DNA from 3 places in the Rhodococcus sp. UYP9 genome. Region 2 is predicted to be linked to each of the others. Evidence: riboswitches for the same ligand, from Rfam matches in the RefSeq annotation. Region 2 holds a riboswitch; each other region holds the start of a gene.

Region 1 (9,726 bases), on a different contig from region 2:
CTCGGGGAGACCGGTCGGTTCGGGACCGAACAACAAGACATCACCCGGTAGATAGGACACGTCCGCGTGAAACTTGCTCGCATGCGCGGTAAAGGCGAACACCCGTTCCGGCGCCAAGGCCTCCCAGGCGGCAGGCAGGTTCTCGTGGACGGTCACCGAGGCCAGATCGTGGTAGTCCAGGCCGGCGCGCTTGAGCTTGGGCTCGGACATATCGAAGCCCAGCGGACCGACCAGGTGCAGTTCACATCCGGTGCCGGCGACGAGTCGGATCGCGTTCCCGGTGTTCTGAGGGATACGCGGCTGAAAGAACATGAGGCGAAACACCCGGCTCACTCTGCCATCAGCGGTACCGGGAACAATGGCAGAGGTGCACGAGAAACAGATTATCGGCGAGGACTACTCCGACGCGAGACTCGACCAACAGCAATGGGACGACCGTGAGTACGTGGCGTGCAACTTTCGAGACGCCGACCTCAGCGGCGTGAAGACTACCGCGGTGGTCTTCACGGAATGTGACTTCACCGGCACGGATCTGACCGAGTCGGTCCATGTCAACGCGGCTTTTCGCTCCTGCACCTTCGCGCGGACCAACCTGCAACACAGCGTCTTCCGTCATTCGACCATGATCGGCTCGACGTTCGTCGATTGTCGGATGCGCCCGTCGACTTTCGACGAGGTCGACTTCACGTTGGTAGGAATGGGGGGAGCCGACATGCGCGGGATGGACTTGACCAACTGCCGCATGGTCGAGGCGAACTTGGTGAACACCGACCTGCGCAAGGCGATATTGCGTTCGGTGGATCTCAGTGGCGCAAGAACCGTAGGCGCCAAGATGCAGGAGGCCGATCTTCGTGGTGCCCGGATCGACGCACACCTCTGGATGTCTGCGACGGTGACCGGTGCCCGGATCGAGCTGACACAGGCGGTCGCATACGCCCAGGCGCACGGGCTTTCGGTCGAGGGCTGACTACTTGCGGACCGGCGTCCGCTCCACCTGCCGGCACCTGGAACAATAGCTATCGTGACTGCGACGATTCTGGACGGCAAAGCAACCCGAGACGAGATCTTCGTCGATCTCACTCAGCGAGTGACAAAGCTACGAGAACACGGGATCGTTCCCGGGCTCGGCACGGTGCTGGTGGGCGATGATCCCGGCTCGGCGGCGTACGTTCGCGGCAAGCACAATGACTGCGCCAAGGTCGGTATCACCTCGATTCGGCGTGATCTGCCTGCCGACATCTCGCAGGCGGAGCTCGACGCCGTGATCGACGAGCTCAATGCCAATCCCGAGTGCACCGGTTACATCGTGCAGCTTCCACTTCCGAAGCATCTGGACGAGAACGCTGCACTCGAACGAATCGATCCATCCAAGGATGCCGATGGACTGCACCCGATCAATCTCGGCCGACTCGTCCTCGGTAAGCAAGCGGCGTTGCCTTGTACCCCACGTGGGATCGTCCACCTCCTCCGTCGCTACGACGTAGCGCTCGACGGGGCCCATGCTGTCGTCATCGGTCGAGGGGTGACAGTTGGCCGTCCTATCGGTCTGCTGCTCACTCGCAAGAGCGAGAACTCCACCGTTACCCTGTGCCACACCGGGACCAAAGACCTGGCCGCGGAGGTTCGCCGCGCCGACATCGTCATTGCTGCTGCGGGTGTCCCCGGAATCGTCACCGCGGACATGATCAAGCCCGGTGCCGCAGTGCTCGACGTCGGGGTTACTCGAACGGATGAGGGACTGCGCGGGGACGTTGCGCCCGAGGTGGCCGAAGTCGCCGGTTTTCTCTCACCCAACCCGGGTGGAGTCGGGCCGTTGACGAGAGCGTTCCTACTCTCGAACGTGGTCGAGCGAGCCGAGCAGGCTCTCGCAACCACCCCAGAAGCGGTCTGACCTTCGATGTGGTCCCAGATTCGCAAGAACCTGCCGCTCGTCATCGTGCTCGTGATCATTGCGGCGGCGCTCGTACTCGTTCTTGCGGATCGGTGGCGCCGCGGCGCCTTCGTATTCGGCGTGGCGACAATAGTGGCCGCAGGCTTCCGGTTGTGCATGCCGGAGAAGAACGTCGGCCTACTGCAGGTCCGAAGCAGAACCTTCGACGTCTCGGCTATGGCCCTGGTCGGGGGAGCTATCGTGTTGCTGTCGGCGTCGATCGATCCGCTCGGCACCGACTGAGTATTCGTCCGGTCGAATACTCAGCTGGTGCGACCCTTCGAGACGCGCGCATGCTTCATCGTCTCGCCGAGTAGTGCGGATACAGCGCTGGCTTCGGTCAGAAATCCGTCGTGGCCATCACGTGACTGAATGACCTCGAGACCGCGGCATTCCGGTAGGCCGCGGGCGAGTTCCTTCTGTAACCGCAAGGGATAGAGCCGATCGGAGTCGACGCCGCCGACGATCGTCGGGACGGTAGCCATGGCCAAGGCAGCGTCGAATCCACCTCGCCCACGTCCGATGTCGTGCCTGTTCATGGCTTCGGTCAACAATACGTAGGTGCTCGCGTCGAAACGGTCGACCAGCTTGCTCGCCTGATGCTGTAGGTAACTCTCTACCGAGTACCGTCCGCCCTGCCATGGATCTTCTTCGCCTTGGCCGGAGTTGGCGAACCTGAGGTCGAGCTCGCTCTCGGTTCGGTACGTCAGGTGTGCGATTCGGCGCGCTATGCCCAGTCCGACCCGTGGGGCCCGGCCGGTTCCGTGATAGTTGCCGCCCTGCCAGTCGGGATCGGCCTTGATCGCCTCGATCTGAGTTGTCTGCGTACCGATTTGGTCGGCAGTTGCACGACCTCCGACCGCAAGCACCAGAGCTGACGCGACGCGGTCCGGGTATCCGACTATCCATTCGAGAGTGCGCATGCCTCCCATGGAGCCGCCGACCACGGCCGCACATCTTTCGATGCCGAGTACATCGGCGAGTGCTATCTCGGCGGACACCTGATCGCGGATCGAGATCTCCGGAAAGGTACTGCCGTATGGGACTCCGCTCGGGTTCAGTGACGACGGTCCTGTCGTTCCACCGCAACCACCGAGCACGTTGGAGGCGATGACACACCATTCGTCCGTGTCGATCGGAGCGCCGGGCCCGACCATCCCGTTCCACCACCCGGGCAAGGCATGAGCGCCTCCGGCAGGTCCGGACACATGTGAGTCCCCGGTCAACGCATGCTCGACGAGCACCACGTTGTCGCGGTTCGGGGACAGCTCACCCCAACGTTGAACGGCGATGGTCACCTGCGGCAGGGACGCACCGTTCTCGAGGTCCAGCCGACCGATGTCGATACTGCCGAGCCGTCCGTCCGGCGCAGGAAACCCTGCGGCCGAACGGACGTCGTGCACTGAGCTGATGGTCAAGACGCCGCCGCAGCGAATCCGCGCGCGAGATCAGCGACGATGTCGTCGATCCCTTCGATGCCCACCGCGAGGCGCACGAGTCCTGGAGTGACACCCGCCGCGGTCTGCTCCTCGGGTGACAGCTGTGAGTGAGTTGTCGATGCGGGATGAATTACGAGTGAGCGCACATCACCGATGTTAGCTACATGGCTGTGCAGGCTCAGTGCGTCGACGAACTTCTTGCCCGCGTCGATGCCGCCCTTCAGTTCGAAAGCGACGATGGCACCCTGCCCCTTCGGTGCCAATTCCTGGCCACGTTCGAACCACGGGGAGGACTTCAGACCTGCGTAATTGACGCTGACGACCTCGCTGCGAGCCTCGACGAAGGCTGCTACCTTCTGCGCGTTCTCGACGTGGCGTTCCATCCGAAGGCTCAGCGTCTCGAGTCCCTGGCTGATCAAGAATGCGTTGAACGGTGCGACTGCGGCCCCGATGTCGCGAAGCAGTTGGACCCGAGCCTTGAGGGCAAAGGCCGGTGCACCGAGGTCCGCGAACACCACGCCGTGATAGCTCGGGTCAGGAGTGGTGAAGTTGGCGTGGCGCCCTTGGGTCCAGTCGAAAGTGCCACCGTCGACGATGACGCCTGCGATTGCTGTGCCGTGGCCACCGAGGTACTTGGTGGCCGAATGGACGACGATGTCGGCGCCGTGCTTCAGCGGCTGGATGAGATACGGCGTCGCGACGGTGTTGTCGACGATGAGCGGAAGGCCGTTCTCGTGCGCGATCTTCGACACTCCGGGAATGTCGAAGATGTCGTTCTTCGGGTTCGAGATCGTTTCGCCGTAGAACGCCTTCGTCTTCGGTGTGATCGCGGATCGCCACTGTTCGAGGTCGTCCGGGTCGGAGACGAAGCTGACGGTGATACCCAGTTTCCGCAACGTGTAGTGGAAGAGGTTGTACGTGCCGCCGTACAAGCGCGGGCTCGAGACTATGTGATCGCCTGCTTCGGCGATGTTCAGAATTGCAAGAGTCTCGGCGGCTTGTCCGGAGGCCAAGAGCAGCGCCGCGACGCCACCCTCCAGCGCTGCGATGCGCTGCTCCACGGCATCCTGCGTGGGGTTCATGATGCGGGTGTAGATGTTGCCGGGCTCGGTCAGTCCGAAGAGCGCGGCAGCGTGGTCGGTGCTGTCGAAGGTGTACGACGTCGTCTGGTAGATCGGTAGCGCGCGTGCGCGTGTGACGCCGTCAGCGTTCTGGCCTACGTGAATCTGCTTGGTTTCGAAGCTCCACGACGCGGCGGGATCTTCGATGGGTGAGCCGGCGGCATCTACGACGTCGGGTGTGTTCTCGCTCATGGTGGTTGACTACTCCGTTTTCGATTCAAGAGTGCGATTCGGCTGGGGCTCGGCGTAGCGAGCCGGGCGGGGCGTATCGAAGCGACAACACATCGTGAACCTCCTAGGGGCTAGCAACCGAGCATGGTTGTGCTCGGTTGTTGGGTTCGCCCCTGGCGAACCCGCGCTTGTTCTCCGACTGCACGAACGCAGTCGACTAACCAGGTCTTCTCACCCGGGGCACCCCACCGCGGTTGGAGGGTTGCCGGCCAGCAAGCCGGGGCTTTGACGCTGGCACTCATGACCTTCGCAGAATCCTAGCGTGTCCTCCGACACGTGGAATAGCGACACCGTCGTCAGTGTCGATCGGGCTGTCACCAGGGCCCACAGTGGTCGCCGGTCGGAGATACGACGAAAGGGTCTCCGGCCATGCCTGAGCGGCCAAGCAGTACGCTTGTCTTGTTTCCTCGCACGCTCACGCACAGCGCGCGAGGCGTATACGTTCGAAGTCGAGTACACGCACTCGGCCCAGCAGTGAAAAGGCGTAATACGGGTGGGACCGCCGATCGACTCACAACGTCGGTTCTGCGGCAACACTGGCAGCTTCGGAAGACGAAAACGGCATACTTCCCAGGAGGACGCGAACCCCACATGTCCAAGATCAAGGTCGAAGGCAAGGTCGTCGAACTCGACGGCGATGAGATGACACGCATCATCTGGCAGTTCATCAAGGACAAGCTCATCCATCCGTACCTCGATGTCGATCTCGAGTACTACGACTTGGGAATCGAATCCAGGGACAAGACGGATGACCAGGTCACCGTCGATGCCGCGAACGCAATCAAGAAGCACGGCGTCGGGGTCAAATGCGCGACGATCACTCCGGACGAGGCTCGCGTCGAGGAATTCGGCCTGAAGAAGATGTGGCGTTCGCCGAACGGGACCATTCGCAATATTCTCGGTGGCACCATCTTCCGGGCACCGATCATCATCTCCAACGTTCCGCGACTGGTTCCGGGCTGGACCAAGCCGATCATCATCGGCCGCCACGCCTTCGGCGATCAGTACCGCGCCATCGACTTCAAGGTCCCGGGACCTGGCACCGTGACCATCACCTACATGCCCGAGGACGGCAGTGAGCCGATCCAGCACGAGCTGGTCAGGTTCACCGAGGAGAGCCTCGGCGGCGTCGTGCAAGGTCAGTACAACTTCAATCAGTCGATCATCGACTTCGCCCGTGCGTCGCTGAATTACGGTTTGCAGCAGAATTACCCGGTGTACTTGTCGACCAAGAACACGATCCTCAAGGCCTACGACGGCCAATTCAAGGACACCTTCCAGGACATCTACGAAAAGGAATTCAAGGCGGAGTTCGACGCCGCCGGACTGACGTACGAGCATCGCCTCATCGACGACATGGTCGCGTCGTCCATGAAATGGGAGGGCGGATACGTATGGGCCTGCAAGAATTACGACGGCGACGTCCAGTCGGACACCGTTGCGCAGGGCTTCGGTTCGCTCGGCCTCATGACGTCGGTTCTGCTCACGCCGGACGGTAGGACCTGTGAAGCAGAGGCTGCACACGGCACGGTGACGCGCCATTTCCGTCAGCACCAGCAAGGGAAACCGACCTCGACCAACCCGATTGCATCGATCTTCGCGTGGACTCGAGGTCTCGAACACCGCGGCAAGCTCGACAGCACTCCCGACGTCACCGGCTTCGCTCAGTCCTTGGAAGACATTGTCGTCAAGACCGTCGAAGGTGGCCAGATGACGAAGGATCTGGCCGCACTCGTCGGAGGAGATCAGGGCTACCTCTCCACCGAAGAATTTCTCGGAGCACTCGACGAAAACCTGCAGAGGGCGCTGAAGTAGTTGCATGAAACAGCTGAGCACCTGCTCGGGTGAGGACAATCACCGGGCGTGGACTCGGAAATCAGGTGGCGCGGGACGAGAATCGAAGAAGGGGACGTTCCCTACCAGGGTCGTCCCTTTCTTCATGTTCGACAGAGATCGTGTTCCCATCTCGATGAAAAGGTTGTTCTGCTGTGAGTGTCACCGATTCGGCGTTCGCCAAGAATGTCACCGCTGTGCGTGAGCGGGTGTCGAACGGTCCGAATGGCGGTCGAAGAACGTTGTCCACGCGGCGAAGGTTCGCGATGCTTGCCCTGTCCATCGGCGGCTTCGGTATCGGCACCACCGAGTTCGTGTCCATGGGTCTATTGCCCGAAATGGCGACCGCGATGGACGTGTCCGAGCCGAGCGCCGGACATCTCATCTCGGCCTATGCACTCGGAGTGGTCATCGGCGCTCCCGTCATCGCAATACTGGCAGCACGGGTACCTCGCCGGGTGTTGCTGCTCGCCTTGATGGTCGCATTCGCCCTCGGCAACCTCGGCACGGTCTTCGCGCCGAGTTTCTACGAGTTGATGGCGTCGCGTTTCGTTGCAGGCCTTCCTCACGGTGCCCATTTCGGTGTCGCGGCGTTGGTCGCCGCACACCTGGCGGAACCGGGCAAACGTGCCAAAGCGGTCGCCATGGTCATGATGGGTCTGTCGATCGCCAACGTCGTCGGAGTGCCGGTGGCCACGTGGGTCGGGCAGTCCTTCGGATGGCGCAGTGCCTTCGGCATCGTGACGGTCATCGGTGCCCTGACCGTCGCCGCGATCGTTGCGTGGATGCCTCGCCTGGACGGAATGCCCACCACGCGGGCGATAACCGAGCTCGGTGCCTTGGGGCGTCCGCAAGTGTGGATGACACTGATCATCGCCGTCGTCGGCTTCGGCGGGATGTTCGCCGTGTACACCTACATTGCGACCACTCTCACCGACGTCTCGGGCCTGTCGAAGGCTTTCGTTCCCGTTGCGCTGATGATTTATGGGCTCGGTATGGTCGCCGGCAACTATGCGGGTGGCCATATCGCGGACCGCATGCTGATTCGGGGGATGTACATCTCGATGACCGCGATCGCCCTCAGTTTGTTCGGTTTCGTGTTCGCGGCGCAGAACCCGTACACGGCCTTGCTGTTCGTGTTTCTGATCGGAGCATCCGGTTCGTCGATGGTGCCTGGTTTGCAGACCCGACTCATGGACGTCGCAGCCGATGCACAGACTCTTGCCGCCTCGCTCAACCATGCCGCGTTCAACCTTGCCAACGCGATCGGAGCAGCCGTCGGTGGTGCGGTGATCGCTGCCGGCTTCGGATACACCGCTCCTGCGGCTGTCGGCGGTGTGTTGGCCCTCGGTGGCATGCTCGTGCTGACTGCCGCGGTCATGATGCAGAAGAAGTCCGACGCGAAAGCCGCGCTCTAGCCGAGACCCCGCCGGGCGGGTTGTGACTGTGCGGTGCGATCTTCACCGAACCTCCACATTTCCCGTCGTTCCCCTCCATGGCCGACCTCTAGGGTCAGGGACATGAACCGCACAGTCCTGGTCGTCGACGACGAACCGACTATCTCCGACGCTCTTGCCGCGCGCCTGCGTGGTGAGGGCTTCGACGTCGTGACGGCCGCTGACGGTCCCACCGCAGTAGAGGTGTGCGGGAGAACTCGGCCCGATGTGGTGGTGCTCGATGTGATGCTGCCGGGCTTCGACGGGCTCGAGGTGTGTCGGCGAATTCAGGCACAGCGTTCGGTGCCGGTCCTGATGCTCACCGCGAAGTCCGACGAGACAGACATGTTGGTCGGCTTGGGTGTCGGTGCGGACGACTACTTGTCGAAGCCCTTCAGCATGCGCGAGCTGGTTGCCCGCGTTCATGCGCTCGTCCGGCGTTCGGAACGCGTGATGGTCGATGAATCTGCTCCCACGCGGATCGGTGCCATTCGGATCGATCACGATGCACGCCGAGTGTCGGGCGCCGACGGCGAAATTCATCTGACACGAACCGAATTCGATATTCTGACGTACCTTGCCTCTCGCCCCCGGACCGCCGTCGGCCGTGACACGCTGCTGGCGGCGTTGTGGGGATGGGAGGACTCGGCGAGTAGCCGTACCGTCGACAGTCACGTGAAGGCCTTGCGACGCAAGCTCGGTGGCGACCTCATCAGAACTGTGCACGGCGTCGGGTACGCGCTGGAGGTGCCACGATGACCTCCGTGACCGACGCCTTCGTGTCGATGACGCGTAGGTTGCCGCGCCCGCTCGATCCGCTGGGTTCGTTCAAGTTGAAGGTGTCCTTGATCGTGGGGTTGGTGCTGGCAGCGGCAAGCATCACGTTCTGGTTCGGGGCCGGGTGGCAGTTTCGTTATGCGTTACTGGCCGCACTTGTCATCTCGTTGGTGGCGACACAGGTTGTGGCACACGGGATGACCTCGCCGTTGCGAGAAATGACCGTGGCTGCGGGGGCGATGGCGCGAGGAGACTATTCGAGACGGGTACGTGCTACCTCTCGAGACGAGATCGGGCAGCTCGCTGCAGCCTTCAACACGATGTCGACAGATCTCGAAGCAGCCGAGAAGTATCGGCGAGAGCTGATCGGTAACGTCTCGCACGAGCTGAAGACCCCTATCTCAGCGTTGCGAGCGGTACTGGAGAACCTGGTCGACGGAGTCAGTGAACCCGACCCGGCAACCTTGTCCGTTGCGCTGCGGCAGACGGAAAAGCTCGGTGACCTCGTGACCGAGCTACTCGATCTGTCGAGGTTGGAAGCAGGCGTACTCACCCTCCACGAGGAACTCTTTCTCGTGTACGACTTCCTGTCGGACACGACTAAGGGGCAACCCCGTGTGCATCTCGACGTGGTGCCGCCGACCCTGTCGATCGTTGCCGACAAAGCTCGACTGACCCAGGTCGTGAACAACTTGGTGGACAATGCCGTTCGGCACGCGTCGTCCGGAGCAGACGTTGCACTCTCGGTTCGGCAGGTCGGTGGCGATCTTCTGTTCGACGTGGTCGACGACGGCCCGGGTATCGCACCCGAAGAGCGCTCGAGGGTGTTCGACCGGTTCACTCGCGGCGGTTCCACCGATGGTGGCACCGGGCTGGGTCTGACGATCGCCCGCTGGGCGACCGAATTGCACGGCGGCACAATCGAAGTGCTCGATCGTAGTCCTGGATGTCACATCCGG
Region 2 (9,726 bases):
TTTCGTGAGCGGGGCGGCAATTTACTCCCCTATTCGGAATCCGTACCCCCTGCAGGCGGTACGGATTCCGAATGGAGGAGTAAATTTGCGCCGGCGGAGTCTACGAAAGCTCCGGCGGCGCCTACGGAAGCGCCGGCAGCTCCGCCTGATAGAGCCAGCTGTCCCAGAGGGTTCGCGGACAACCGAAGCGCGAAGCCAGGTCGATGAAGTCCTGGCTCGATACCGTCGAATAGCGATAATCCTTGGTCCACAGCTGAATCAGTGCGAAGAACCGCTCGTCGCCTACGGTCCGCCGCAGTGAATGCAGTGCCAGCGCGCCACGTTTGTAGACCCGATCATCGAACAGCTTGGCCTTGCCTGGATCGCCGAGTATCAGATCCTTCGGCAATGTCTGCTGTATGGCGTATGCGCGCTGCGCCTTGTCGTGAGCGCTTGCGCCACCGGAGTTTTCGACCCAGATCCATTCGGAGTAGCACGCGAAGCCTTCGTGCAACCAGATGTCCGCCCAGGTTCCGAGTGTGAGGCTGTTGCCGAACCATTGGTGCGCAAGCTCGTGTGCGACAAGGCGTTCGGAGCTGCGATCACTCGAACAATGGTTGGCGCCGAAGATCGAAATGCCTTGCGCCTCGATCGGAATTTCCAGTTCGTCATCGGTGACGACAACGGTGTAGGCCGCGAACGGGTACGGGCCGTACAGACGTACGAAGGTCTCCATCATCTGGGCTTGACGACCGAAATCGTGATCGTAGTGCCGACGCAGCCGTGGAGGGATGATCGCCTCGATCGGTACGGGCTCGGTGCTGGTGACGCGATGCTCGTAGTGCCCGATCTGGATGGTGGCAAGGTATGTAGCCATGGGCTCGGGCTGCTCGTACACCCACGTCGTTCGGCTCGCCCGAGCCTGCTTGCGCACCAACGTTCCGTTGGCCACCGCGTAGTAGGGCGAGTCCGTGGTGATCGTGATGCCGTAGCTTGCTTTCGATACCGGATGGTCGTCGCAGGGAAACCAGGATGCGGCACCGTTGGGTTGGCTTGCGACGATGGCTCCCTCGGCGAGTTCGTCCCAGCCGACTTCACCCCAGAAACTGTTGATGGGCTTGGGGATTCCGCCATAATGCACGGTCACGACGAGCGCCCCACCCGAGAGGATCGGCTTGGCCATGGTGATCTTCAGCTTGCCGCGCTGCTGCGAGAACTTCACCGAGCGGGACCCGTTGACCGACACCTTGGATACCCGCAGCGCGGGCCCGAGATCGAGTGCGAACTTGGCGATGGTCGCGGTGGTGACGGCAGTGATCTGCGCTGTTCCGGTCAATCGATTGCTGTCGACCTTGTACTCGAGATCCAGCTCGTACCGCGAGACCCGATATCCGCGGTTGCCACTCTCGGGTAGGTACGCGTCGATCGGCGCATCGTTGGCGTCGAGGTCGAACGTCGGCGTCACCGTCTTCGAGCCAGGTTTCACAGGGTCGCCTCGGCCGCCGCAGTGATCCGGCGGTACGGATCGCCCTTTGCCCACGGTGCGATCGGGTTGCCTTGCCAACGCGTGTGCGCAGGCACGGTGTCGCCGCGCATCACCAGAGATGCAGGCCCGACGGTCGCGCCGTCGCCGATTCCTGCGGCCGGAAGTGCGACGCAATGCTGCCCCAATGTGGCTCCTCGCCCGAGGGTGACGCTGTCCATGGACATGATCCGATCATGGAACAGGTGCGTCTGCACAACGCACCCACGGTTGACTGTTGCGCCGTCGGCAAGTGTCACAAGATCGGCTTCCGGTAGCCAGTACGTTTCACACCAGACTCCGTGGCCGATGTCCGCGCCGAGCCAACGAAGCCACATGTTGAGCACTGCCGTGCCTTCTGCTGCCCGCGCGAACCACGGGGCCGCGACGGTTTCGACGAACGTGTCGGACACTTCGTTGCGCCACACGAAGGAGCTCCACAGTGGGTGTTCCACCTTGTCGATACGGCCGACCCAGGCCCACTTCGCCAGCGCAGACACCGCAGCGGCGACGGCACCGGCAATCAGCAGTACGACTCCGCTGAGTAGCGCGGCAAGCCAGTACCCATGACTGTCGGCCAGTGCGAGGAGCCCGAACAGCACTCCCAGGCCGATCGCGAATGTCACCACCACCGGAATCAGTCGGCAGGTCTCGACGAATGCCCGAGCGATCTTCAGCTCGGTCGGCGGATCGAATGTGCGTGAGGAGTCGGTCTTCCCGGAGGTGCGGCGCAACCGCACGGGTGGGCTGCCGAGCCAGGAAGATCCGGATTTCGCCTTGTCCGGGGTAGCCGACAGCACGGCGACGAGGCCGTTCTTCGGGACGGTGCGACCCGGACCCGTCATGCCGGAGTTGCCGAGGAACGCCCGCTTGCCGACCTTGGCATCGCCCAGGCGCATCCAGCCGCCGCCGAGTTCGTAGCTGGCGATCATCGTGTCGTCGGCGAGGAATGCACCGTCGGCGACGGTGGTGAATTTCGGAATCATCAGCACTGTCGAGGCCTCGACGTCCTTGCCGATCTTCGCGCCGAGAAGTCGCAGCCATCCCGGCGTCAACAAGCTGGCGTAGAGCGGGAACAGGAAGGTGCGCGCGGAGTCCATGAGTCGTTCCGTTGCCCACACCTGAAAGCCGATTCGGCTGCGAACCGGGTGATAGCCCTCGGTCAGGCCGATGCTGCACAGACGCACCGCGGCCACCGTGATGAGCGCGAACGTTGCGAGGGAGACCATCGTGGCGACAGGTAGCAGCAGTACGCCGCGGCCGAGTGCGCCGAGCAACGTCGTCGCAGTGTGCAGCCACCAGCCCATCAGTACCAACGAGACGCCGATGGAGAAGATCGCCATACCTGACAGGAACAGGGACGCGACGCCGTAGGCCACGATCCACCGGGTCGCGCGAGGTGGTGTTTCCTCGGGCCACGGGTGCTCGGCCTTGCCGATTTTCGTGGCGGGGGAGCCGGCCCACATCTGGCCGGCTTTGACGCGTCCGACGACGGCGGAACCGGCGGTCACGACGGCGTTCTTGCCGACCGAAGTGCCTGGTAGGAGCGTCGATCGAGCGCCGACGGTTGCCCCCGCACCGATCCTGATGCCGCCGATGTAGACGATGTCGCCGTCGATCCAGTGACCGGTGAGGTCCACCTCGGGTTCGACCGAGCAGCCGTCGCCCAGCTCGAGCATGCCCGTCACGGGAGGCATGGTGTGCAGGTCGACGCCCTTGCCGATCTTCGCGCCGAGTGCTCGGGCGTAGTAGACCATCCATGGCGCGCCGGACAGGTTGGAGGCGCCGCTGGCGTCGGTGAGACGCGTTGCCGTCCACAGGCGCAGGTGCACGCTGCCGCCGCGGTCGTAGGCGCCGGGTTTCACCCCGGTCAGCAGCAGGCGAGAGCCGACGACCGAGATCGCCATCCGGCCGACCGGGGTGATGAACAGCGAGAACGCGACCAGGAGCCACCACCAGGACACCGTCGGCGCCCATGGCACGTCGGCGAACCACGACATGACGTTGGCGAGGATGCCGAGCCAGGTGACCCACTGCAGGCCGGTCAGCGTGGTCAGCGGCACTGTTGCGGCGATCTGAATCCACTGAGCCCGGCGCGGCGTCGGGATCACCTCGCGTGGCACGACGTCGACCGGCGGTGCAAGGTCGTCGAGCATGCGGGCAAGTGAGCCGAGCCGCGGGTGGTCGTACAACTGCGCGACGGTGACCTCGGGAAAACGTTGACGCAGCGCTGTCACCAACTGCGCGGCGGACAACGATCCGCCACCGTTCTGGAAGAAGTCGGCGTTGTCGTCGGAGACCTGAGCGCCGAGAATTTCGGTCCACAGTTCGGCAACCCATCCTGCGGTTCCGCCGAGCCCGGACTGTTCGCCCATGCCGGGAAGTGGCCACGGGAGCGCGTTTCGATCCACCTTGCCCGACGTCCGCGTCGGCAGCTCGTCGACGAGGGTGAGCCGCGGAACGAGCGCCGACGGAAGTTGCTGGGCGAGCAGGGTCCGCGCGGCGTCGAGATCGAAGTTCGGGTCGGTGCTGGACAGATACCCGATGAGCACGGAGTTGCCCGCACCCGTGGTGCGGATTGCCGCGGCAGCACCGGCGACACCGGGGAGGGCCTGTAGTGCGTTGTCGATCTCACCGAGTTCGATGCGTCGCCCGCCGAGCTTGATCTGATCGTCGGCGCGCCCCTGGAAAAGTAGGCCCTCGAGCTCGAGTTCGACGAGGTCTCCGCTGCGGTAGGCGCGCTCCCAGCCGAGTGTGGGCATGGGCGCGTACTTTTCGGCATCCTTCTCGGGGTCGAGGTAGCGGGCGAGTCCGACACCCCCGATCACCAGTTCACCGACTTCGCCGACGGCTACGGGATTGCCTGCAACATCGACGACCGCGAGATCCCAGCCGTCGAGCGGTAGACCGATGCGCACCGGACCCTTGCCGTCCATGATCGATGCGCAGGCGACGACGGTCGCCTCGGTCGGACCGTAGGTGTTCCACACTTCACGCCCGTCCACGGCGAGACGCTCGGCCAACTCGGGCGGGCAGGCCTCGCCACCGAAGATGAGCAACCGGACTGCTTCGAGGGCAACGGCGGGCCACAGGGCCGCCAGAGTGGGAACCGTCGATACTACGGTGATGTCGCGCGAGACGAGCCATGGCCCCAGGTCCAGGCCGCTGCGCACGAGCGATCGTGGCGCCGGCACCAGTGCGGCGCCGTGACGCCAGGCGAGCCACATTTCCTCGCACGACGCGTCGAACGCCACGGACAGGCCCGCAAGTACACGATCACCGGGGCCGAGCGGATCGTCCTGCATGAACATGCGCGCTTCTGCATCGACGAAGGCCGCCGCGCTGCGGTGGCTCACGGCCACCCCCTTCGGGGTCCCGGTCGAACCGGAAGTGAAGATGACCCAGGCGTCGTCCTCGGGTGTCGGGACGCCGACGTCCGAGGCGGGTGGTGTGTTCTTCTCGGCAGTACCGGCAACGATTCCGTTCGCGGTCACTACCGCAGTGACCTGGGCCTCGCCGAATACCAGTTCGGCGCGCTCGTCGGGGTCGTCCGCGTCGACGGGCACGTAGGCCGCCCCCGCGTTGAGAATCGACAGGATGGCGACGTACAGAGCGAAGGATCCCGAAGGCATCCGAATTCCGACGCGATCGCCGCGGCGAACACCGGCCCGATACAGCCACTGCGATCCCTCGTCGATGTCTACGAGTAATTCGCTGTAGGACACCGCGACAGTGCCGTCGTCGATGGCGGGTGCGTCAGGGTACTGCTCTGCTGTGGCGCGAAGAACATCGATGAGCGTGCGCTGCTCGGGCGCGTGCTCGGAGCGCAAGAAGTCGGTGGGTACGTCGTTCGAAGGCAGTTCGGGGGCCGAATCCGATTGTGGTTGCACAGAAAACGGGGTGTCCTTCTTCTCGTTGATTGCCGAATTGCGAGTGAACCTCGATGGTCGTTATCTCATGTTCGGGTGGCCGGAAGGTGAACGGACGGATGGATCGGTGAGGCTCGACACCGCGCGAATTCTACTCGGGATACGGCTTCGGATCGGCTGGAGACGCGATTTCCTACCGGAGGGGTTGACAACCTCGTAGACCGTTTGCCATCCTCTTCACAGGTCATGAGTACCAGCATCGAGCCCCGGCTTGCTGGTCGGCAACCCTCCTCCGCGGTGGGGTGCTCCGGGTGACGACCTGGCTGACGCCGGAATACCGGCGCGGCAAGCGCGGACTCGATCGTCCTTCTTCGATATTTCGAGTCCCTTGATGTACAAGGGGATATTTGTCATGACTGCTGTTCTCGAAAGCTCGTGCGCACCGTTCGCCGTGGTCAGTGGGGCAGACCTTCAGGTCCCGCTGGTCGACGGCAGTACCTGCACGTATGCGAATTTCGACTATGCCGCCAGCGCTCCTGCTCTCGCCGCGGTGACCGATCGGATCGTCGAGTTGCTGCCCTACTACTCGAGTGTGCACCGCGGCGCGGGTTACGCCTCGCGCGTGTCGACGGCGGCGTACGAGAAGGCTCGTACGACTGTGTCGAATTTTGTTGTAGCACAGAGCGATTCAGTGACGATCTTCACCAGGAACACCACCGACTCGCTCAACCTGCTGGCGCGGTGCGTGCCCGGTGAGACCGTGGTACTCGACATCGAGCACCACGCGAATCTATTGCCGTGGCGGGACCGCCGTGTCGTCGTTGCCGCCGACACCCTTGCCGAGACAGTGGCGCGCATCGAGGTCGAGCTCGCCACGAAACCGGCTGCGTTGCTTGCCATTACCGGCGCCTCGAATGTCACCGGTGAAGTGTTGCCCATTCGTGAACTTGCAGAGCTGGCTCATCGGTACGGTGCTCGCATACTCGTCGACGGCGCCCAGCTGGTACCGCATCGCCGAGTCGACATCAGCGACCTCGGTGTCGACTACCTCGCCTTCTCCGGCCACAAGCTGTACGCCCCGCATGGCGCAGGAGTGCTCGTGGGTCGTCGCGATTGGCTCGATGCGGCTCAGCCGTACCTCGCCGGGGGCGGTGCCGTGCGCAGTGTGAGTGTGGAATCCACCGCATGGGCGCTCTCGCCCGCGCGTCACGAAGCCGGCACGCCCAATGTCCTCGGCGTCGCCGCAGTGGCTGCCGCTTGCGAGGCGCTCGCCGAGCACGAGAGGTCGGGATCCGTCGAACACGAGCGTGCTCTGTCGGACCGATTGCGCGCCGGACTGACGGCAACCCCCGGCGTGCGCTTGCTCGAAGTGTGGACCGACTCTCCGGATACTGTGGGGATCGTCACATTTACGATCGACGGCTTTGGGCCCGGTGAGATCGCTGCTTACCTGTCGGCTGAGCATGGCATCGGTGTTCGAGACGGCAAATTCTGTGCGCACCCTCTTCTTGCGCGCCTCGGTCGTCCCGACGGGGCAGTGCGTGCGAGCCTCGGTCTGGGAAGCTCCAGCGCCGACGTCGATCGCCTGCTCGGAGCCATAACGAAGCTCGTGCACGAGGGCGCGTCGTGGACGTACGCGGAGGAGGACGGATGGTGGAACCCGGTGCCCGATCCGCGTCCCTTCCCCGATCTGGTGGACGGAAAGGCAGGAGTGGGATCTCCCTGTGTCCCGGCCACGGTGCCGGTGAGTGCCATCGGGGAGTCAGGTGCCGCTGAGTGGGACGAAGCCCCATCGCCGGCTGAAGCGGTTAGCATCGGAATATGACAGCAATTGTCTTGTGGCGCAACCGTCGCTGGTACGACAGGTACGTCGATTTGTGCCGGACAGCGTCCGGATCTTGTAGGCGCTCGGGTTAGACCCCAGACAGAAGCCGCATCCCTTGCCTTGTACGAAGGACACAATCGCATGTCGCACAGTTCCGATATCACCTCCGATCACCTCCACGCTCGCCCCATCCGGGTGGCCCTCGACCTGAATGGGCAGTGGACCGAGCTCACCGACTCGACTCCGACTTCGGAAATGGTGAGAATTCAGGCCGAAGACCTGCGGGAAGCGCAGAATCTGCGTACTCGGCTTCGCGCGGAGGCCGTCGAGTCGGGCAAGGACGCCGACGAAGTGGCCGTGTTCCTCGATATCGAGATTCACATCGCTGACGATGCACGCACTGCCCGTCGAGAGTTTGCAGGCCTCGACGCCCCGGTGGTTCCGGCCTCGATTCGTTATATCGGTACACCCGTCGGGCTGGCAGGTCTGATAGCCGATGTGAAAGCTGCTGACGTCGCCGATGGCGTCACCCTGATCGCAGCGGGTCCCCAGGAAGCGAATTTCGGCAAGGTCGCGTACGGCGTCGTGCCGTGGCTGGAAGATCGTGGAGTCGTGTTCTCGGCGTCGAACGTGGCGGGAGCCACCGGAGTTCGACCTGCCTCGCGAGTGCTCGCCTCGTAGCTCGCACTACTACTACGAGCGGGCCGCATCTGTCCTCAGGTTCCCGCAGCCTCTGCTGTCATGTCATGTCATGGACAGGGCAAGTCCGGCGGTGATGCGCAGCAGTTCCGAATAGGTCGTCCGAAAGATCGTGTTCGGATGCCCTGCAGCAGACCACAATTCGGGATACTCGGCCATCTGCTCGTCGACGTATGTGGGCAGATTCGTCGGGTGACCCACCGGTGCGATGCCTCCGATCGGTTGACCGGTGCAGTGCTTGACCAGCTCGAGTGGAGCTTGCGACAACCTCCCCTCCAGTCTCCGGCCTGTCCGATCGAGGTTCACCCGGTGCGCACCGGAGACGAGCAGTAACACTGGGTCGTCGTCGAGCAGAAACACCAGGGACTTCACGATCGCGCCGACGTCGACGCCGAGAGATTCGGCGGCGGCGTCGGCGGTCACTGTCGGCACGGGCGCGGTGACGACCACCCCGTGATGTCCACGCGAGATCAGGACGTCCGCGACGTGGGCTGCGTTCGGGTGAAGAAGCCGGGGCATAGGGCAAGCGTATTGCCAATCGGCAGTCCGTGCCTCGTACTAGGCGTAGACGGGGAGGTTTGCCGGTTTCTGTTGTGTGCGGTAGGTGAAGCCGAAGAACAGGGCGAGACCGACCACCGTATAGAGGACGAGTGCCAGCGCGGGCTGCCCGACGCCGTTGCCGGCGAAGTAGACGATGCTCCGAACGCCTTCGGTGCCGACTCCCGGGGTGATCCAGCGGCCGACGGCCGAATAGAACTCCGGAAGCACGTTCGGACCGAATGCCCCTCCGGCGCTGGGGTTTCCGAGAATGACGAACACGACGATCGCGATCGGAACAGCGACAACACCGACCGCAGCGCGTAGCCCGAGCGTGAACAGTGCCGTTGCCAGGACCACCGCTGTTCCCAGTACCGACAGAGGGAACCAGTGGCCGGCGAACGTGCCGAGAACATGCGTGGTGATGAACGCACCGAGGATTCCGGACAGGATCGAATAGCCGACGAGTACCCCGAGCTGAGTCGACGCTTCGCGTAGCGACTTCGGTGCGCCGATGAGGAGTCCGATTGCCGCGGCGAGCAGATACCCGCCGACGACCCAACCGACGGAGAGGTAGAAGCCGGACAATCCTCGGTTGTCGTGGATGCCCACCGGAATATCGTCGCGAACGACGAAGGTGCGGTTCTGACTCTTGTCGATCTTGGTGAAGATCGCGTCGAGCGAGGTGGCAATGGAGCTGCCTGCGGCGCTGGCGGTGATGAGTGTGTCCGTGCCCGTCGGGCTCAGAACGTAAGCGCCGAGCACCTCTCGGTTCCGGATCAGCGCACGCGCATCGCCCGTGCTGGCAGCGGTGCGGGCATCGAGGGGAGTGCCTTCGATGGCGTTGAGCTTGTCGGCCGTATCGACGTCCAGGCCGGCAGGGAGCCCTCGCGCGGCAACGACCACGATCGGAATCTCGCGCGGGGTCGGCTGATGGAAAGCAGCTACGTAACTGAGGATGAAGCCGAGTTGGAGTATCAGCACTCCGGCCGCTAGCCAGACAACCTTGCGCATGGATGTGAACTTTCCTGTCGAATGGATTGTCAATACCTAAGGTATTGAATACTCTAGGTATCGTGACGGTAGACGGTCAAGAAGAGTGGTTGTCGACACAGATCGCGTCGGGCCGGCCCGGGCGCGAGAACGTGCGTGAACGGCTGCTCGACGCGGCAGCCGACGAGTTCACCGAACACGGATTCGCTGCGGCCAAACTCCAGGACATCGCCAGACGCGCAGGCTTCACCAAGGGCGCCGTCTACTCCAATTTCGAGTCCAAGCAGGCACTGTTCGCCGAG
Region 3 (9,726 bases), 170 kb from region 2:
TCGACCACGAAACGGTGTTCGGCTTGGTCTTTCGTACTCGCCTGTAATCGTGCTGCGATCTCCGCGTCCATCCGGGGATCTTCGCTACGCGCTGCGGTACCGGCGAACGGGTGACAGGTGACCGTGGTGCCGTGGCGTCGTACCAGCAGTTCGGGGCTGGAACCGACCAGGTATTTACCCAAGAAGTCGCCGCCTGCCGCGGACAGGTCGACGGCGAAACCGTTGCCGAGTCGATCTGCACGCACCAACGCGTCGAGAAGCGAGAGTGGGGGGATCGGTCCATCCGCATGCAGTTGCAGTGACCGCGCCAGCACCACTTTCTGCGCCTCGCCTGCTCGCAACGCATCCACGAGCGCCCGTACTCGCTCGACGTGCACCGCCGAGGACGGGATCTGCCCACCGATGTGCACGCTCGGCAGTGGAACCACGGTCCCCGATGGCTGCCACGGACACTGCCGCCGGATCAGTTCGAGCGGCTCGACCAGTGCCGCTGGGTCGGCGACATCGAACGGTAGCGCCCCGACGACGGAGTGCCCAGCGCGGACAGCGTCGACAGCGTCCTGGACGGACGGATAGCAACGATCGGTTCCCCTGGCTTCGACGCTGTAGTCGCTGCGGGACAACACGAACGTGCCACTGTTCAGGTCGGCGGAATGGTCCGGGATAGCTCGGTCCATCAGAAGGGAGTCTGGGTGCGACCGACCAGATCTGCCACCGAGTTGATGACCTTGGTCGGGCGGAACGGGTACTGCTCCACCGACGCCGCCGTCGAAATGCCCGTCAACACCAGGATGGTCTGCAGCCCCGCTTCGAGTCCGGACACGATGTCGGTGTCCATGCGGTCGCCGATCATGAGGGTGCTCTCGGAATGGCCGCCGATCTTTCGGAGCGCAGACCTCATCATCAGCGCATTCGGCTTACCCACGTAGTAGGGCTCTTTCCCGGTCGCCTTGGTGATGAGTGCGGCGACGGATCCGGTGGCGGGCAGTGAACCGTCGCGAGATGGGCCGGTGGCGTCTGGATTGGTCGCGATGAAGCGTGCGCCCTTCTCGACCAGGCGGATTGCGGTAGTGATCGCTTCGAAGGAGTAGGTCCGGGTTTCACCGAGCACCACGTAATCGGGATTGGAGTCGGTGAGGACGTAACCGATGTCGTGCAGTGCCGTCGTCAAACCGGATTCGCCGACGACGTATGCGCTTCCGCCCGGTCGCTGATTACCGAGAAAGTTCGCGGTGGCCAGCGCGGAAGTCCAGATCGCCTTCTCCGGAATGTCCAGTCCGGTTCTTTCCAGACGGGCCCGCAAATCCCGGGGAGTTCGGATCGAATTGTTCGTCAGCACGACGAACGGGATGTCGTTCGACTGCAGTTCGGCAACGAACGCGTCGGCACCGGGAATGAGGTGGTCCTCGTGCACGAGGACGCCGTCCATGTCCATCAGATAGGTCCAACGCTGCGGTTCCTCTGGTGAGCTCACATCACCATTGTGCTCTACCGGGCTGTTCGAGAGCTGCAGATGTGCTCTATCCGGCCCTTTGCGCCCGGGCACGCTCGAGTGCACGTTCACGGGCCGTTGTCCCGCCCCATACGCCGAAGGGTTCGTTGGACGAGAGAGCGAAAAGTCGGCATTGGGTGAGGACGGGGCACTCCGCACACAGGGCTTTCGCCTGTTCTTCGCGCACTCGTCTCGCGGTCCGTCCTTCACCTGAGGGTGAAAAGAAGACCTCCGAGCTGGTGCCGCGGCAGGCCGCGTCCAATTGCCACTGCCACGCTTCGATTGTGGGCGCCATGACTCGATGATGGTCGGGCAAATGGCCGATTGGAAGATTTTCCATCATCGAGAGTCTGACCATGAGGTGAACTTTCGGATTTCATCGAACACCCCATGGCTACTCCTCTACCCGGAGACTGCGGTCCCGGCGTCAGTTCCGAGCGGTGGCGGGTTCGAATGCGCCGGCCGCCGACTCGACCTTTGTCGAAGTGGTCGGACTCTGGAAGCGCGGGATGAAGATGCAGAGTACGAGGGCAAGAATGGAAGCCCCTGCTGCGACTGCCATCGTCACATGGAAGGCTGCTTCGGAGGGGACACTGACCGCTCCGGTGCTGATGGTCATCTGCGCAAGGATGACCCCTGCCACTGCGCTGGCGAAAGATGTTCCGAGAGAACGCATCAGCGTGTTGAAGCTGTTGGCTGCACCGGTTTCCGAGGCGGGAACTGCGCCCATGATGAGGGCGGGCATAGCTCCGTAAGCAAGACCGATTCCGGCGCCGATGATGATCGAAATGAGAACCAGCAGCCACACCGCGCTGAGGGTGAGGGTGCCGAGCAGATATCCGACGGCGATGACGAGCGCGCCCAGCATCATGGTGACTTTCGGGCCTCTCGTTGTGGTGATGTGTGCGGAGATCGGTGCGACGAGCATCATGACCAGCCCGGAGGGAGCCATCACCAGGCCGGCAGCGAGGATCGACTGTCCCAACCCGTACCCCGTGGAGGTCGGCAACTGAAGAACCTGGGGAAAGACCAAGCTCATCGCGAAGAGCGCGAAGCCGACGAAAATCGAGGCGAGGTTGGTGAAGAGAACCTGCCGACGAACGGTGACGCGGAGGTCGACCAGCGGTTCTGCGGTGCGCAGTTCCCACCATGCCCAGAAGACGAACGATGCGAGTGAGGCGGCGAGCATGCCCAGTGTCAGGGCGCTGGTCCATCCCCAACTCGAACCTTTGGAAATTGCCAGAAGCAAGGTGATGAGTGCGACCGACAAGGATGCCGCTCCGGCGAAGTCGAAGCGCCCACCGGTACGGACCTTGGATTCGGGTACCACTGCCATGACCAGGCCGATGACGAAGACCCCGAGGGCGGAGGCCGCCCAGAACAAGTAATGCCAGCTTGCGTACTCGGCGATCAGTGATGCCGCGGGTATTCCGAGGGCTCCGCCGACGCCGAGCGACGCGCTCATCAGGGCAATCGAACTTGCGAGCTTCTTGGCAGGAAGGACATCGCGCATGACGCTGATTCCGAGCGGGATCACACCGGCTGCGAAACCCTGAAAGGTGCGGCCGACGACGAGTGGCACCACGGATGCGCTCAATGCGCCGATGACCGATCCGACGACGAGCAGAGCCAGACCGACGAGGAGCATCCTGCGCTTGCCGTACATGTCACCGAGGCGGCCCATCATGGGGACCGCTACAGCTCCGGCGAGCAACGTTGCGGTGATCACCCAGGCAGCGTTCGACGCAGATGTGTTCAACAGGGTGGGGAGCTGGGGGATCAGCGGAATGACCAAGGTCTGCATGAGCGCGACCACGACTCCCGCAAACGACAGGACCGCGACTATCGGACCCGTGCCGGCGCCTTTCGTGGAATCAGAGACCGCGGGGGCGGTGCCGGCCGAGCGTTGGGACATAAGTGCCTCCGGGGCATATGAGTAATAGCAAAAGCTTTCTAAATCAGTTGACTGAACAAAGTTAATTCACCTGACTCAATCCGTCAATCCGGGGACGCGTCGAACTCGGTGGAGCGAACAGTGTGGTCGGTACCGCGCGGCGGCGGGTCCGTTGCTGCGGCGGGATCGAATGAACCAGGGGTGCACGCGGACCGATTTCGGTGGGTTGCAAGGGTTGAAATCAACGTGATTGCAAGCCGAATATGCACTGCTGCAACATGAATGGAACTACTCGACTTGACGTATCCACTGCCGAAGGCATAGGTTTTCATCACCATCCAGAGCGACCGAGAGACCTTGGCTCTACGACGTCGCAGCAACCCCCTTTCTCACCGAAGGTGTGGGTGCTACCGCCAGGACCGATGGAGGAAACATGAGCTACGACACGTGGCGGCGCCTGCACGTAGATCTATGCCGCGTGGCGACCAGTACCTGTTGCCACGCCTGAGAACATCACAGACATTTTCTCCCGGTACACGCCACCCGAAGGGCGCTTTCGCATGCACACAATCATTCCGTGGTCCCCGTGACCGACATCGCAACCAGGCCCGCTCCCGGCATCGTCGCTGCTGATGCCGAAGAACTGGTAGTCGCTCGAAAGTGGCATCCATGGCGGTGGGTGACGAGCGCAGTCACCGTGGTCGTACTCGCTCAGTTCCTGCATGGATTCGTGACCAATCCTGGTTGGGATTGGGGCACATTCGCGGACTACTTCACTGCGCCATCGATACTGGCGGCTCTATGGCTCACCATTCAGTTGACGTTCTGGGGAACGCTGTTCGGATTCGTCATCGGGATCGCTCTCGCGGTGGCCAGACTGTCGGACAACCCTGTCCTGCAGGTGATCTCCTGGTCCTACATCTGGGCATTTCGGTCCATCCCCTTGATAGTCCAGCTCTTGTTCTGGTTCAACATCGCGTATCTGTATCGGACTCTGTCGCTGGGCGTTCCGTTCGGTCCGGCGTTCTTCGAGTTCGATGTCAACAGTGTCATCAGTGGCTCGACCGCGGCAATCATCGGTCTGGCACTACACCAAGCCGCGTATTCTGCCGAGATCGTTCGATCCGGGATCATCTCGGTCGATCAAGGCCAGCTGGAGGCAGCTGCTGCGTTGGGTATCCCCAAGCGTCGTGAGTTCTTCAAAATTGTTCTCCCACAGGCCATGCGCGGAATATTGCCGAATGCCGCCAACGAGGTCATCAGTCTCTTCAAAGGAACCTCGATCGTATCGGTGATGGCCATCGCCGAGCTGTTCTACCAGGTGCAGGTGGTGTACGGCCGCAACGGGCGGGTCGTACCGCTTCTGCTGGTGGCAACCGCCTGGTACATCGTGCTGACGTCGATCCTCTCGGTGATCCAGTTCTACGTCGAACGGCATTACGCGAAGGGTGCTGTGCGGACAATCCCACCGACCCCGATTCAGAAGCTGCGCAGCAAACTTTCCGAGATCACCCTGGCGCCACGAGGGGCTACACGATGACCGCGCTGCCGAAGAATTCCGAGTACGCCGTCGAGGTACGCGGCATCGAAAAGTCGTTCGGCACGCTGGAGGTACTCAAAGGCGTCGATCTTCTGGTACGCCCCGGCGAGGTCACGGTCATCATCGGGCCGTCCGGTTCGGGGAAGTCGACACTGCTGCGGGTTCTCAACCATCTCGAGAAAGTCGACCAGGGCACGGTTCGAATAGACGGTGAACTGGTGGGATATCGCCGCAAGGGCAACAAGTTACACGAACTGAGCAACAAGGAGATCCTTCGTCAGCGGTCGCAGATCGGGTTCGTGTTCCAGAACTTCAATCTCTTTCCGCACCTGACTGCGCTGGAAAATGTTGTCGAGGCGCCGGTCTCGGCACAGAAGCGCACTCGGTCCGAGGTCGAGATCGAGGCGAAGGCTTTGCTCGGGCGCGTCGGTCTTGCGGACAAGGAGCACGACTATCCGCGCCGGCTCTCCGGCGGGCAACAGCAACGCGTGGCTATTGCCCGAGCACTCGCATTGCGCCCCAAAGTAATTCTCTTCGACGAGCCCACCTCGGCTCTGGACCCTGAACTCGTCGGCGAGGTTCTCGAAGTAATTCGTGTTCTCGCCCGCGACGGAGCGACGCTCGTGATCGTGACCCATGAGGTCGGATTCGCTCGCGAGATCGCGGACAACATCGTCTTCATGGACGACGGACTGATCATCGAACAGGGGTCACCTGCCGCTCTGCTCGACAATCCGAAACAAGAACGAACCAAAGCCTTTCTCGCACGCGTCCTCTGACGCAGTTGCGCCACTTCGAACTACAAGGAACAGCCATGCCCGGATCCACCAGACGTCTCGCCGCAGTCGCCTCAGCGCTCGTCGCGGTCGCCCTCTCGGCCACCGCCTGCAGCGAACCCGCGACCGAGGACACCGTGACCGCATCCGATGGCGTGACCTACGACCTCTCTCCTGAACAGTCCGGCCGTATCCACGTCGACAAGGTCGATGAGATCGCCGCGAAGGTACCTCAGGAAATTCGGGATCGGGGCACGTTGATCGGCACGGGCTCGATCGGTTCGCTTCCCCCACTGGGCTTCTATGCCACCGACGACACGACGCCAATCGGTTCCGAGATCGATATCGCGTGGCTGATCGCCGACACCTTGGGCTTACAGCTCGACCGCCGAACTGCGGACTGGGCACAGAACTTCGTCAAGATCGACTCGGGTGAGAACGACGTATTCATCTCCAACGTCACTGTCACCGAGGAGCGAAAAGACAAGTACGACTTCGCTACCTACCGACTCGACAACCTCGCATTCGAGGCGAAGAAGGACAGCGGTTGGACGGTCGAGGGACGCACGGACGTCGCGGGTAAGAAGATCGGCGTGGGCTCGGGCACCAACCAGGAACAGTTGCTCGTCGACTGGAACGAGCAGAATGCGGCCGACGGGCTCCCTGCCGCGGAGATCGCGTACTACCAGAATGCGTCCGACTACTACCTGGCTCTCGGATCGGGTCGTATCGACGCATACTTCGGCCCCAACCCTTCTGCGGTCTATCACTCCTCCAGCACCGGTGAGAGCGAAGTGATCGGGACCTTCTCCGGTGCAGGGGACGCACTGCAAGGCGAGATCGCAGTGCTGACGAAGAAGGACAACGGCCTCATCGGGCCGATCCAGGAAGCCATCAACCACGTCATCGAGGACGGCAGTTACGAGAAGGTGCTCGCGAAATGGGGCCTGCAGTCCGAGGCTGTCTCCGAGTCGATCATCAACCCGCCCGGCTTGCCGCGCACGGCACCGTAACCAACTCGAACAGGTCAGGAAGTTGCCATGAAGGTAGTAGTCGTCGGCGGCGGCGTCATCGGGGCGGCATCGGCGTGGAGCCTCGCCAAGCGCGGACACGAGGTGACCCTCGTGGAACAGTTCCAGCCCGGCCACAAAAGCGGCGCCTCGCACGGGACGTCGAGGATTTTCCGGCACGCCTATGCCGACGATTACTACGTCGGCCTCGCTGCCCGCGCCTACACCTTGTGGCGCGAGCTCGAAATCGATACCGGTACAGACCTGCTCACCATTACCGGTGCCGTGGACCACGGGCTACCGGATATCGTGAGGCCGAGAATCGAAGCACTGCGACGCTCAGGACGGGCGGGGGAGGTTCTCGACCCGAACGAGGCGCACCGCCGCTGGCCGGGGATGACATTCGATACCACGGTGCTCCACCACCCCGATGCAGGTCGGTTGCATGCAGATCGCAGTGTCGCAGCCCTCACTTCGGTGGCCGAAAAGCTGGGAGTGCGAACAGAATACGGTAGCGCCGTTCGTGAGATTCTTCCAACGGAAGTTTCGACCGACGCCGGTAGTTTTGCCGCCGATCATGTGGTCGTCGCCGCGGGTGCGTGGACCTCTCGGATCGCATCGGCGCACGTGTCGATGCCAGAGCTGGTGACCACTCAGGAACAGCCCGCGCATTTCCTACCGATTCTCGACGCGTCGTGGCCCAGCTTCGTCCACCACCCCGGTGCCGCATTGCAGACGGAAGGAATCTACGGCCTCGCATCGGAGGACGGCGTCAAAATCGGCGAGCACGGTACCGGGCCAGTGGTCGATCCCGACACACGTGACTTCACGCCCGCTCCCGAGGGCGTGGAGCGCCTGAAAAGCTACGCGAGAGCATGGCTGCCAGGCGTCGATGTCGATTCTGCTGATCCACTGACCTGCTTGTACACAACGACCGCTGATTCGAATTTCATCGTCGATCGGTCCGGCAATCTGACTGTGGCCGCGGGTTTTTCCGGTCACGGTTTCAAATTCGCCCCCGCCGTGGGGGAGTTGGTGGCCGATCTCGTGGACGGCCGCACGCTCGGCACGGCACTGTTCGAGCTGGGCCCGCGCACTAGTGAGAGCGCAGCATGAAATTTCTGCTCATGACGCTGGTATCGAACAGTGCCGACCCGATTTCGCGGAAACTGAAGACCCCGGCCGAACGGCTCGGTGAAGTCATCGACACTGCGGTGCTCGCCGAAGAACTGGGTTTCGACGGCTTTGCAGTGGGGGAGCGCCATGAAGATCCGTTCATTTCGTCCTCCCCGCCGGTGATTCTGAGCGCTATCGCAGCTCGGACGTCGGAGATCGGACTGTTCACTGCGGTGACCACGTTGAGTCTTCTGGACCCGGTTCGCGCATTCGAGGACTACTCGACGCTCGACAACCTGTCCGGTGGTCGGCTGCAACTGATCATCGGAAAGGGTAATGGCACTGCACAGGCCGACTTGTTCGCTGTCACACCGCAGGATCAGTGGCAGCGAAATCGTGAAGGTTACGAGCTGTTTCGGATGCTCTGGGACAACGAGAAGGTGACCTGGTCGGGGCGGTTCCGCCCGCCGCTGGTGGGCGCGAAGACGTTGCCGCGTCCGTTGCAGAGTCGTATCCGCATCTGGCACGGCAGTGCAACAAGCAGACAGTCGGTGGATCTCGCTGCGCAGTACGGTGATCCGATATTTTCGGCCAACGTAACCCATCCCATCGAACCGTACGCCGCACTCGTCCGGCACTACCGCGAACGATGGGAGTTCCACGGTCATCGACCCGAGGGCGCTCTTGTCGGTGCAGGAACCGCAGGCTTCCATATCGCTCCGACCTCGCAGGAAGCCGTTGCTGCGTATCGGTTCACGTTCGAAGCACGCTTGGCAGCTCAGCGCAGCGCCGGCATTCCGGTGGTATTCGACTCGCTCGAGGATCTGGTCGAGCGCAGCTCTGCGTTGATCGGTAGCCCGGAGCAGGTGATCGACAAGGTGGGCCGCTACCACGAGCAGTTCGGACACGAAGTGATTCACCTGAGCGCCGACGCCGACGGTGTGACACCGCGGCAGTGGTGTCGAAGCCTCGAACTGTTCCAATCCGCCGTGGCCCCCGTCTTGCGCGAGCGACTTCCGAGCCGCCCGCTTGCCCCATAGTTCTGCTTCACCCTCCACCTTCCGTCCGTCAGCTCGACGTGCCGCTGCTCCTTCGGCGTCGCGGTGGGCTGTTCGGTCCTTCCTCGAGATCCGGAGTAACTCGGTGTCCTCACGTTCCCATTTTGTCGGAGTCAGCGCGCTCGCTGCCGTCAGCATTGTCCTGACTGCCTGCGGCGGCAGTTCCACCTCACCTGCCGACGTCGGCGAACCACGGTCGGGCGGCACGCTGCGCTATGGACTGTCCGGGGCACCGACCTGCTCGGACCCGGCGCAATCGGGCAGTAACCAGACAATCTACGTGGTTCGGCAGGTCGTGGATTCGCTCACCGATCAGGATCCCGACACCGGTGAGATCACCCCGTGGCTCGCCGATAGCTGGGAAGTCGCTCCCGACGCCTCCTCGTTCACCTTCGCACTCAAGGACGGTGTGACGTTCAGCGACGGAACCCCGGTCGACGCCGAAGCGGTCAAAGCGAACTTCGACTCGATCGTCACCGACTTGACCTCGGTGAAGGCCCCTCTCGGTGCGAGCTATCTCACCGGATACAAGGGCACGACCGTCGTCGACCAATTGACCGCACGAGTGGATTTCGACGGCCCGAATGCGCAGTTCCTGCAGGCAACGTCGACTGCGCAGCTCGGAATTCAATCACGCGATACCGTCGCACAGCCTGCGGAAGCGAGGTGCCTCGGAGCCAACATCGGCAGTGGCCCGTTCACCTATGCCGACTACCAGCAGAACAAGTCGGTCACTCTCGCCAAACGGGTGGGATACAGCTGGGGCTCGGCGGCATTCGGCCACGAGGGCGAGGCGTACCTGGACGGCATCGAGTTCACCGTCGTGCAGGAGTCCGGTGT

Evidence for each region. A riboswitch is a leader RNA that binds a small molecule or an ion and turns the genes downstream of it on or off. The one in region 2 is predicted to bind S-adenosylmethionine.
Region 1: it holds a riboswitch for S-adenosylmethionine, as region 2 does, so the genes downstream of both, ABIB36_RS12220 (bifunctional o-acetylhomoserine/o-acetylserine sulfhydrylase) here and ABIB36_RS07855 (aminotransferase class V-fold PLP-dependent enzyme) in region 2, are expected to answer to the same signal.
Region 3: it holds a riboswitch for S-adenosylmethionine, as region 2 does, so the genes downstream of both, ABIB36_RS08705 (putative leader peptide) here and ABIB36_RS07855 (aminotransferase class V-fold PLP-dependent enzyme) in region 2, are expected to answer to the same signal.

Annotation. Positions count from the first base shown of each region.
Region 1 is NZ_JBEPPH010000003.1:531,613-541,338, reverse strand. It holds gene ABIB36_RS12245 (tRNA (cytidine(34)-2'-O)-methyltransferase) at 1-324, opposite strand, end outside; gene ABIB36_RS12240 (pentapeptide repeat-containing protein) at 359-967, shown strand; gene ABIB36_RS12235 (bifunctional methylenetetrahydrofolate dehydrogenase/methenyltetrahydrofolate cyclohydrolase) at 1,022-1,891, shown strand; gene ABIB36_RS12230 (DUF3017 domain-containing protein) at 1,898-2,173, shown strand; gene metX (homoserine O-acetyltransferase MetX) at 2,194-3,348, opposite strand; gene ABIB36_RS12220 (bifunctional o-acetylhomoserine/o-acetylserine sulfhydrylase) at 3,345-4,682, opposite strand; SAM riboswitch class IV at 4,841-4,967, opposite strand; gene ABIB36_RS12215 (NADP-dependent isocitrate dehydrogenase) at 5,313-6,536, shown strand; gene ABIB36_RS12210 (MFS transporter) at 6,710-7,972, shown strand; gene ABIB36_RS12205 (response regulator transcription factor) at 8,075-8,749, shown strand; gene ABIB36_RS12200 (HAMP domain-containing sensor histidine kinase) at 8,746-9,726, shown strand, end outside.
Region 2 is NZ_JBEPPH010000002.1:323,599-333,324, forward strand. It holds gene ABIB36_RS07845 (M1 family metallopeptidase) at 122-1,465, opposite strand; gene ABIB36_RS07850 (Pls/PosA family non-ribosomal peptide synthetase) at 1,462-5,391, opposite strand; SAM riboswitch class IV at 5,613-5,728, shown strand; gene ABIB36_RS07855 (aminotransferase class V-fold PLP-dependent enzyme) at 5,783-7,195, shown strand; gene ABIB36_RS07860 (hypothetical protein) at 7,337-7,876, shown strand; gene ABIB36_RS07865 (YbaK/EbsC family protein) at 7,940-8,413, opposite strand; gene ABIB36_RS07870 (hypothetical protein) at 8,453-9,445, opposite strand; gene ABIB36_RS07875 (TetR/AcrR family transcriptional regulator) at 9,577-9,726, shown strand, end outside.
Region 3 is NZ_JBEPPH010000002.1:493,660-503,385, forward strand. It holds gene ABIB36_RS08680 (isochorismate synthase) at 1-677, opposite strand, end outside; gene ABIB36_RS08685 (HAD-IIA family hydrolase) at 677-1,435, opposite strand; gene ABIB36_RS08690 (WhiB family transcriptional regulator) at 1,521-1,850, opposite strand; gene ABIB36_RS08695 (MFS transporter) at 1,920-3,407, opposite strand; gene ABIB36_RS08700 (hypothetical protein) at 3,491-3,718, opposite strand; SAM riboswitch class I at 3,718-3,815, shown strand; gene ABIB36_RS08705 (putative leader peptide) at 3,820-3,894, shown strand; gene ABIB36_RS08710 (amino acid ABC transporter permease) at 3,982-4,926, shown strand; gene ABIB36_RS08715 (amino acid ABC transporter ATP-binding protein) at 4,923-5,705, shown strand; gene ABIB36_RS08720 (ABC transporter substrate-binding protein) at 5,741-6,715, shown strand; gene ABIB36_RS08725 (FAD-dependent oxidoreductase) at 6,743-7,828, shown strand; gene ABIB36_RS08730 (LLM class flavin-dependent oxidoreductase) at 7,825-8,868, shown strand; gene ABIB36_RS08735 (ABC transporter substrate-binding protein) at 8,972-9,726, shown strand, end outside.